Regions from separate parts of the Neorhizobium sp. T7_12 genome, predicted to be linked through region 2. Evidence: predicted binding sites of a transcription regulator. Region 2 holds the regulator's gene; the other holds the start of a gene.

Region 1 (5,264 bases), 340 kb from region 2:
CCTGTCCACATGGGTTCCTACGGCATCGGCCCGACACGCCTTGTTCCCGCCATCATCGAAGCATCGCATGACGACAACGGAATCATCTGGCCGGCATCGGTCGCGCCGTTCGACGTCGTGGTCATCAACATGAAGCCCGGCGACGAAGCCTGCGACCGGATCTGCGAAACGCTCTACGGCGGTCTCGCAACAGTCGGCAAGGACGTGCTCTACGACGACACGGACGAGCGCGCCGGCACCAAGTTCGCGACCGCCGACCTGATCGGCGTGCCGGTCCAGGTGATTGTCGGACCCCGCTCCGCCGCGTCAGGCGAGGTGGAGGTCAAGGACCGCAAGACCGGCGAGCGCGAAACGCTGACCGTCGAAGCGGCCATGAACAGGCTCGCCGGCCGATAAAGCCGGCAGGCGTATCACGGCGGATTTCCCGCCTTCGGCAGGTTGAGGAAATGGCATGGCGAGTGTCGCGGCGAATGGTGAAGCGGTAAAGGCGGGCGGTTCGCCTGCGGCCGGTCCTTTCTCGGCTTTCGAGCGGATGGTCGCCTGGCGTTACCTGCGCTCGCGCCGCCGCGAGGCCTTCATCTCGGTCATCGCCGGTTTTTCCTTCATCGGCATCATGCTCGGCGTCGCGACGCTGATCATCGTCATGGCCGTGATGAACGGTTTCCGCACCGAGCTGATCTCGCGCATTCTCGGCATCAACGGCCACATGATCGTCCAGCCGATCGACGGGCCGCTGACCGACTACGCCGAGCTCACCCAGAAATTTGCGGCCGTCCCAGGTGTGCGGATGGCGCTGCCGCTGGTCGAGGGCCAGACGCTGGCATCGGGCCGTGGCGGTGCAGGTTCCGGCGCTCTGGTGCGCGGCGTCCGCCCCGAAGATCTCGAAAAGCTGTCGGAGGTCGCCGGCAACGTCAAGTCCGGCGATATGGTCGGTTTTGCCTCGGGGCAGGGGGTTCTGGTCGGCTCCAGGCTCGCAGCCCAGCTCGGCCTCTCCGCCGGCGACCAGATCACCCTGATCTCGCCGGAAGGCGACGTGACGCCGATGGGCGTCAATCCGCGCGTCAAATCCTATCCGGTGTCCGGCATCTTCGAGATCGGCATGTCGGAATACGACGCGACGATCATCTATATGCCGCTCGAGGAATCGCAGCTCTATTTCAATGCCGACGGCATCGTTCAGTCGATCGAGCTGTTCATCGACAATCCCGACAATGTCGATGATCTGCGCCCGAAGATCGAGGCCGCGGCCGGCCGCCAGATCTTCATCACCGACTGGCGGCAGCGCAACCAGACCTTCTTCTCCGCGCTTCAGGTGGAGCGCAACGTCATGTTCATGATCCTGACCCTGATCGTGCTGGTGGCGGCGCTCAATATCATCTCCGGCCTGATCATGCTGGTGAAGGACAAGGGCAGCGATATCGCCATCCTGCGCACCATGGGCGCGGGTGCGGGGGCGATCATGCGCATCTTCTTCATGACTGGGGCGGCGATCGGCCTCGTCGGAACGTTCGCGGGCGTCCTGCTCGGCGTGGTCGTCTGTCTGAACGTCGAATCGATCCGCCAGTTCTTCTCCTGGATCTCGGGTACCATCCTCTTCGATCCGCAACTCTATTTCCTCAGCCAGCTGCCGGCGGAGATGAGCTTTGGCGAGACCTTCTCGGTGGTCATGATGGCGCTCGTCCTCTCCTTCATCGCCACCATCCTTCCGGCATGGCGGGCCTCCCGGCTCGATCCTGTCCAGGCCCTTCGATACGAATAGGACCCACATCCTTCATGGCACCCAAAACCGTCTTGCAGCTCTCGGGCGTCGAACGTCACTATGGCCAGGGCGAGACCACGCTTTCGATCCTGAAGGGGGCTGATTTCGACCTTAAGACCGGCGAGATCGTCGCGCTGGTCGCCCCGTCGGGCACCGGCAAATCGACGCTGCTGCATCTCGCCGGCCTGCTCGAACATCCGGACGCCGGCGAAGTCTTTCTCGCCGGGCATGCCTGCAACGGACTTCCCGATGCGGAGCGCACTGCGATGCGCCGCAACCAGATCGGTTTCGTCTACCAGTTCCACCATCTCCTGCCGGAGTTTTCCGCGGTCGAGAACATCATGATGCCGCAGCTAATCGCCGGCCTCTCCAAGGCCGAGGCGAAGGAGCGGGCAAGCCAGCTTCTGGACTATATGCGCATCGGCCACCGCGCCGAGCACCGCCCTTCTGAACTGTCCGGCGGCGAGCAGCAGCGCGTGGCGATCGCCCGTGCCGTCGCCAACGCCCCGCGCGTGCTTCTTGCCGACGAACCGACCGGCAATCTCGACCCGAAGACCGCATCCTATGTCTTCGACGCACTGGAAGCCCTGGTGCGCCAGTCAGGCCTCGCGGCCCTGATCGCCACCCACAACCACGACCTCGCCAGCCGCATGGACCGCCGCGTGACGATCGAGGGCGGCAAAGTCGTCGAGATGTGAAGAGGCGGATATGCGTGCGTCTGGATCCTCGGGTCGAGCCCGAGGATGACGCCGCTGGGTGGTGTGCTCCGCCCCTTCCTCCGTCATCCTCGGGCTCGACCCGAGGATCCACTCTCCACACGCCGACCCATCCGGGCATATTCGAAACCTCCACGGATGGTCATCCAGTCCGGATGTATCCGCATGCGCCAATCTAACCGAAAATCCCACCATTAATGGCTTGTTTACCAGGTGAGGGAGGATATCGCGATATGTTTGTTTCCGGTCTGTTCTTTTATTGACTCTCAAACAAAATGAGAACAAATTAAAAACATAAGAGAACACGGGAGACGACGATGACTGACCTGCTTCGTGACATTGCCGCATTCGCTTCCATCGCCACCTTCGTGGCAAGCCTCTCCGTGATCATGATGGCCATGTGATCTGGACCCTCGGCCGAAAGGCGTTGAGGGGGAAAATCCGAACTGGACTCTCAAGTCCCTGCGCCGGACAATAGCCTGATTCATGAGATGGATATGGCGCAGACATGGCAGATACAGCGGACGTAAAATCGGGATTGGAAAAGCTGGGGACCACCCCTCAATTCGTTCACCTGCGCGTCCATTCCGCCTACTCGCTTCTCGAGGGCGCCTTGCCGCTCAAGAAGATCCTCTCGAAGGCGATCGCGGACAATCAGCCTGCGATCGCGATAACCGACACCAACAATCTCTTCGTCGCGCTGGAATTCGCCCAGAAGGCGATCGGAGACGGCCTGCAGCCGATCATCGGCTGCCAGCTGTCGATCGATATGGAAGACCAGTCGGACGAGCGGCGCAACAGCCACCAGCAGCTCGCCAAGCTGCCGGCGATCGTCGTGCTGGCGGCCAATGCCGTCGGTTACGAACGGCTCGTCGACCTGATCAGCCGCGCCTATCTCGGCGACGAGGGGCATCAATCCATCCATATCAGCCGCTCCTGGCTGGAGGACGGCGGCACCGAGGGGCTGATCGCGCTGACCGGGGCCGGAAGCGGGCCGGTCGACATGGCTCTGAAGGAAGGCAATGCTACGCTTGCCGAAGCGAGGTTGCTGAAACTCAAGGAGATCTTCGGCGATCGGCTTTACGTCGAACTGCAGCGCCACGGCGCCTACGATCGGCGCCACGAGCACAAGATCGTCACGCTCGCCTACGACCACGACCTGCCGCTGGTGGCGACCAACGAGGCCTTCTTTCCCACCAAGTCCGAGTTTGATGCCCATGACGCGCTGATGGCGGTTGCCCATAATGCGATCGTCTCGGACGACACCCGGTTTCGCCTGACGCCGGACCATTATCTGAAGAGCCGCGCCGAGATGGCAAAGCTGTTCGCCGACCTGCCGGAGGCGCTTGAAAACACCGTCGAGATCGCCCGGCGCTGCTCTTTCGTGCTGAAGACCCGCAATCCGATCCTGCCGCGCTTCACCGGCGCCACCGACGATCCGGCGGAAGCCGAACGCGCCGAGGCGGAGGAGCTGCGCCGCCAGTCCGTAGAAGGTCTCGAAGAGCGCATCGCGACGCTCGGCATGACGCGCGGTTATACCGAACAGGATTATCGCGACCGGCTGGATTTCGAACTCAGCGTCATCGAGAAGATGAAGTTCCCGGGCTACTTCCTGATCGTTGCCGACTTCATCAAATGGGCGAAACAGCAGGGCATCCCGGTCGGTCCCGGCCGTGGTTCGGGTGCGGGCTCGCTGGTCGCCTATGCGCTCACCATTACCGACGTCGATCCGCTGCGCTTCTCGCTGCTGTTCGAGCGCTTCCTCAATCCCGACCGCGTCTCGATGCCGGACTTCGACATCGACTTCTGCCAGGATCGCCGCGAAGAGGTGATCCGCTACGTGCAGCAGAAATACGGCCGCGAGCAGGTGGCGCAGATCATTACCTTCGGTTCGCTGCAGGCGCGCGCCGCGCTTCGCGACGTCGGCCGCGTGCTCGAAATGCCCTATGGCCAGGTCGACAAGATCTGCAAGCTGGTGCCGAACAACCCGGCCAACCCGACACCCCTGTCGAAGGCGATCGAGGAGGATCCGAAATTCCAGGAGGAGGCCGACAAGGAGCCGGTCGTCGCCCGCCTTCTCGATATCGCCCAGAAGATCGAAGGCCTCTACCGCCACGCCTCGACCCACGCCGCCGGCATCGTCATCGGCGACCGTCCGCTGTCGAAGCTCGTGCCGATGTATCGCGACCCGCGCTCGGACATGCCGGTCACCCAGTTCAACATGAAATGGGTGGAGCAGGCGGGCCTGGTGAAGTTCGACTTCCTCGGCCTGAAGACGCTGACCGTGCTGAAGACCGCCGTCGATTTCTGCCGCAAGCGCGGCATCGAGATCGATCTCGCCAAGATCCCGCTCGACGACACCAAGACCTACGAGATGCTGTCGCGCGGCGAGACGGTCGGCGTATTCCAGGTGGAAAGTGCCGGCATGCGCAAGGCGCTGATCGGCATGCGGCCGGACTGTATCGAGGACATTATCGCGCTCGTGGCGCTTTATCGTCCGGGCCCGATGGAAAACATTCCGACCTACAACGCCCGCAAGCACGGCGAAGAGGAGATCGAATCGATCCATCCGACGATCGACCACCTCCTCAAGGAGACCCAGGGGGTCATCGTCTACCAGGAGCAGGTCATGCAGATCGCTCAGGTGCTCTCGGGCTATTCGCTCGGCGAGGCCGACCTGCTGCGCCGCGCCATGGGCAAGAAGATCAAGGCCGAGATGGACCAGCAGAGCGAACGCTTTGTCGATGGCGCCATCAAGAACGGCGTCTCCAAGCCACAGGCCAACAACA
Region 2 (5,264 bases):
CCGAAAAAGCAGGCTGCTGTCCAATCAACCCGGAGCTGGATTGCGGAGGTCGAAACCCGGCTTTTCGATCTGCGCAGCGCAATCGCAACCCATATCCGGGTGACCGTGCCCGGAGATCCCGGCGCCTTTGCCGCGGCGATCGTCACCGACGAGCGCCGGGCAATTTCCGAAGACACCACCGAGGCGTTGCGACTGTCGGGCCTCGCCCATATCGTCGCCATTTCGGGGCTGAACATGGCGCTCGCCGCCGGCATCTTCTTTGTCGGCGTGCGCACGGTGCTTTCCGTCTTCACGGGCTTCGCGCAGGCCTATCCGGTCAAGAAGATCGCAGCACTCGGCGCGCTGATGATGGCGACGGCCTATTACCTGATCTCCGGTTTCGGCGTTTCCGCCGAGCGGGCCTATATCATGATGGCGATCATGCTCGTCGCGGTGCTTTTCGATCGGCCATCGATCAGCCTGCGCAATGTCGCGCTGTCCGCCCTGGTCATCATCGCCATGTCGCCCTCGGAAATATTGGGGCCGAGCTTCCAGATGTCGTTTGCCGCCACCGCCGCCCTGGTCGCCGGCTACGCACTCTGGAAACACAGGGCAGAACGCCGCGATCCCGAACCTCTGCCACTCCATCACCCCGTGGTGACGCCGGTGCTGGCATCCTGGAATTTCGCGGCCGGCATCTTCGTGACGTCGCTGATCGGCGGCATCTCGACCGCCATGTTTTCGGTCGAGCATTTCCACCGTATCGCCACCTACGGCCTTGCCGCCAATCTCGCCGCCATGCCGATCATCTCCTTCGTGGTCATGCCGGCGGGGCTGGCCGGCATGCTGCTGATGCCGTTCGGCCTCGATGCGCCCTTCATGAAGCTCATGGGCCTCGGCCTGGAGTGGGTGATCGCCATCGCCAAACACGTCGCCGCCTGGGGCGGCGATGTCGGCATAGGGCGACAGCATCCCTGGTTCCTAGCTGTCTCGACGGCAGGTTTCCTGCTGCTGACGCTCATGAGGACGAGACTGAGGCTGATAGGCCTGCCGCTGTTGGTGACCGCTCTACTGCTTTCCTGGCAGGAGCGGTCGATGTCCCTGCCGGATATCCTGATCTCGGAAGACGGGGCGATGGTAGCACTTCTAGACGGAGAAGGGGTCGCCACCAATCGCGCCCGCCCGCCCGACTTCGTCTACGGCCAATGGAAAAGGGCGCTTCTGCTCGGCGATCCGACCAAGCCTGAAATGTCGCCATCCAGGGACAAGCCACCCGACGACAAGCCGCCCGGCGACAAGCCGCCCGGCGAGAGAACCAAAGAGCGCCCCGAACTGACCCCGCAGCAACTCGAAACGGCAAAGTCGAGGATAAAACAGGCGCCTGCCGGCCGCTTCACCTGCAAGCCGACGGCCTGGTGTGCGGCAAGCACGGGCAAGGGCATCGTTATCGTTGTCGAGGACGGCCGTTATGCGGGTGCCGCCTGCGACGCCGCCAGTCTTGTCATTGCGCCGCGTGCCCGCTTCGACCAATGCCGGTCCGGCGCCCTGATGATCAACGGTGCCACGCTTCGCAAGACGGGTGCCCTGGAGATCTCCCTCAACGGCGCGACCGACATTCGGCGCTGGCAGATCCGTGCCGCCATGGCGGGCGCAGATCGTCCCTGGAGCCGGCACCGCCACTATGATTGGCGAAGCCAGGGTTTCGATAGTTCATTGCCGGAACCGCTCCGGCAGATGATCAGTGATACCGGCGGATGAGGCCGACGAGCTTGCCCTGGATCTTCACCCGGTCCGGCCCAAAGATGCGGGTCTCATAGGCTGGGTTGGCGGCTTCGAGGGCGATGGAGGCACCGCGGCGGCGGAAGCGCTTCAGCGTCGCTTCCTCGTCGTCCACCAGCGCCACGACGATGTCGCCCGGATTGGCCGTATTGCTGTTGCGGATGATCACGGTATCGCCGTCGAGAATGCCGGCCTCGATCATCGAATCGCCCTTGACCTCGAGCGCATAATGTTCGCCGGAACCGAGCATCTCGGCAGGCACGGCGATGTCATGCGTGTTGTTCTGGATCGCCGAGATCGGCACGCCGGCAGCGATGCGGCCCATGACCGGAACGGTGGTGGCGTTCGGTGAATCGTCGTTGGCGGCGGGTTTCTGAGGCGCCGCGACCGGCTGCGGTTTGCCGAGGCTGCCCTCGATGACGCTGGGCGAAAAACCGCGCCGTGGCTGCATGCTCGGCGAGTAGGCTTCCGGCAGCTTGATGACTTCGAGCGCCCGGGCCCGGTTCGGCAGGCGGCGGATGAAGCCGCGCTCCTCGAGCGCGGTGATCAGGCGGTGGATGCCGGACTTGGACGCGAGGTCGAGAGCATCCTTCATTTCATCGAATGACGGCGGGATGCCGGATTCCTTCATGCGTTCGTGAATGAACAGAAGCAATTCCTGTTGTTTGCGCGTGAGCATCTTTTGGCACCCTCAGAGTCGGAAACAAATCCAGAACGGACACTATATGTTCCATATGTGTTCTGCAAGTCCCTAAATTTCTGTGAAGTATGATGATTTTTTCTTCATAGATGCGTGCCAGATATCTCGAGCCACACCACTTGCGCGGCGCGAGCCCGCTGCCAAAGTAGCTTTGCGATTCCAATTCCGGGGGCCCTCGCGTGAATGCAAGACCAATCGATCATCTCGTGCTGCCGGTGGCGGGACTTACCGCTGCGCGTTCCCGGCTCACGAAGCTTGGTTTTACAGTTGCGCCCGACGCTTTTCATCCTTTCGGCACAGCCAATGCTTGCGTGTTCTTCTCGGATGGCAGCTACCTGGAGCCGCTGGCTCTTGCCAATCGCCGTCATGCAAGCGCTGCCGCCAAACGTGGCAACGTTTTTACCGCACGCGATCTGGCCTTCCGCAAGGGACGCGACAGGCAGGGCTTCTCGGCGCTCGTTGTCGCCACGCGCGACGCGATGGCCGATCACGCGCGTTTCAAGATGCGCGGCGTCTCGGCAGGCGACGTGCTGGAATTTTCCCGCGGGATGACCTTGGCCGACGGTTCCGAAACCCAGGCGAGCTTCCGGCTGGCTTTTGCCGGTGATGACCGGGCGCCCGACTTCCTGATGTTTTCCTGCCAGCGGATCAATCCCCTGCCGGCCGATCGCGGCGAACTGGAGCACCATTCCAATGCGGTCATGGGGCTGAGCAAGATCATCCTGTCGGCATCGGCGCCCTCCGATTTCGCACCCCTGGCCGAGCAGGTGCTGATGACGAAGGCCAAGCCAGAGGCTGCTTCGCTCGAGCTTGCGGCGGCAAATGCCCACATTCGCATCCTGCAGGATCACGAACTCGAGGCGGAATTCGCCCTGCCGCCGACGCCGGGTGCCGAGGGGCTGCGCGGCCGGGTGATCATCTTCAAGACGGCCGATCTTGCCGTGACAGAGATCACCCTTGCTGCTAATGACGTCGCATTCGTCCGCCGGGAGGGCCGTGTTCTCGTCTCGGCGGCGCCCGGCCAGGGTGTTTTGTTCGGCTTCGAGGAATAGGTTCATGGAAGTTACCGCAAATTCCAGCGTCTCCGTCGGCGAGGGAGACGGCAAGGTGGTTTTCGCGCAGGACGCAAAACTGTCGCTGATCGCCGGTCCCTGCCAGATGGAAAGCCGCGACCACGCCTTCATGATGGCAGGCGCGCTGAAGGAACTCTGCGGCAAGCTCGGTATCGGCCTCGTCTACAAATCCTCCTACGACAAGGCCAACCGCACGTCGATTTCCGGCAAGCGCGGCATAGGGCTCGAAACCGCCATGGAAATCTTTGCCGACCTCAAGAAGGAGTTCGGCTTTCCGGTCCTGACCGACATTCACACGGAAGAGCAATGCACCGTCGTGGCGGAAACGGTAGACATCCTGCAGATCCCGGCTTTCCTCTCCCGCCAGACGGACCTGCTTGTCGCAGCCGCCAGGACCGGCCGCGTCATCAACGTCAAGAAGGGCCAGTTCCTGGCGCCCTGGGACATGAAGAACGTGCTTGCCAAGTTCACCCAGAGCGGCAATCCGAACGTGCTGCTCTGCGAGCGCGGTGCTTCCTTCGGCTACAACACGCTGGTCTCCGACATGCGCTCGCTGCCGATCATGGCGTCGCTCGGCGCTCCGGTCATCTTTGATGCGACGCATTCGGTGCAGCAGCCGGGCGGGCAGGGCGCTTCGACCGGCGGCGACCGCACCATGGTGCCGGTGCTGGCGCGCGCAGCCGTCGCGGTCGGTGTCGCCGGCGTCTTTCTGGAAACCCACGAGGATCCGGACAACGCGCCCTCGGACGGCCCCAACATGGTGCATCTGAAGGACATGCCACGGCTGCTCGAAAAGCTGCTCGCGCTCGATGCCATCGCCAAGGCGGCTTGAGCCCGCCCACAAAAAGCGCGCAAACTGCTTCGATTGTAATTTTCGTGTCATTGATTATGAGACATTTTCAGTGACCTCGTGACGTCAAGTCCAAACCCAGGGAGAGACCCTTGACCGCCATCACCGATATCATCGCCCGCGAAATTCTCGACAGCCGCGGCAATCCGACCGTCGAGGTCGATGTCTATCTGGAAGACGGTTCGATGGGCCGCGCGGCCGTTCCGTCGGGCGCCTCCACCGGCGCCCATGAAGCCGTTGAACTGCGTGACGGCGGCAAGCGCTATCACGGCAAGGGCGTCGAAAAGGCGGTCGAAGCCGTCAACACCGAGATCTTCGATGCGATCGGCGGTTTCGATGCCGAAAGCCAGATCCATATCGACAAGACGATGATCGCGCTCGACGGCACGCCGAACAAGTCGCGCCTCGGCGCCAATGCCATCCTCGGCGTCTCGCTCGCCGTCGCCAAGGCTGCCGCCGAAACGTCGGGCCTGCCGCTCTACCGTTATGTCGGCGGCCCCAACGCCCATGTCCTGCCGGTGCCGATGATGAACATCATCAACGGCGGCGCGCATGCCGACAACCCGATCGACTTCCAGGAATTCATGGTCATGCCGGTCGGCGCCGATACGCTGAAGGACGCCGTGCGCATGGGCTCGGAGATCTTCCACGTCCTCAAGAAGGAACTGGCGGCCCAGGGTCACAATACCAATGTCGGCGACGAAGGCGGTTTCGCACCGGGCCTGAAGAGCGCGTCGGAGGCCCTCGACTTCATCATGAAATCGGTCGAGAAGGCCGGTTACACGCCTGGCGACGACGTTTGCCTGGCGCTCGATTGCGCCTCGACCGAATTCTTCAAGAACGGCAAGTACGAAATGGAAGGTGAGGGCCGCACGCTCGAGCC

What was found. Region 2 encodes LexA, which represses DNA repair genes until DNA is damaged. Its sites were predicted from a motif close to TGTTCNNNNTGTGTTCNG; they were not measured.
Region 1: dnaE (DNA polymerase III subunit alpha) is a predicted target of LexA. The motif match lies at 2,753-2,770, and genes of this name have one in related genera.

The regions. Positions count from the first base shown of each region.
Region 1 is NZ_PVBK01000002.1:65,168-70,431, forward strand. It holds gene proS (proline--tRNA ligase) at 1-396, shown strand, start outside; gene C5J26_RS06175 (lipoprotein-releasing ABC transporter permease subunit) at 452-1,759, shown strand; gene C5J26_RS06180 (ABC transporter ATP-binding protein) at 1,774-2,457, shown strand; gene dnaE (DNA polymerase III subunit alpha) at 2,984-5,264, shown strand, end outside.
Region 2 is NZ_PVBK01000002.1:404,714-409,977, forward strand. It holds gene C5J26_RS07955 (ComEC/Rec2 family competence protein) at 1-1,737, shown strand, start outside; gene lexA (transcriptional repressor LexA) at 1,718-2,437, opposite strand; gene C5J26_RS07965 (VOC family protein) at 2,638-3,510, shown strand; gene kdsA (3-deoxy-8-phosphooctulonate synthase) at 3,515-4,363, shown strand; gene eno (phosphopyruvate hydratase) at 4,474-5,264, shown strand, end outside.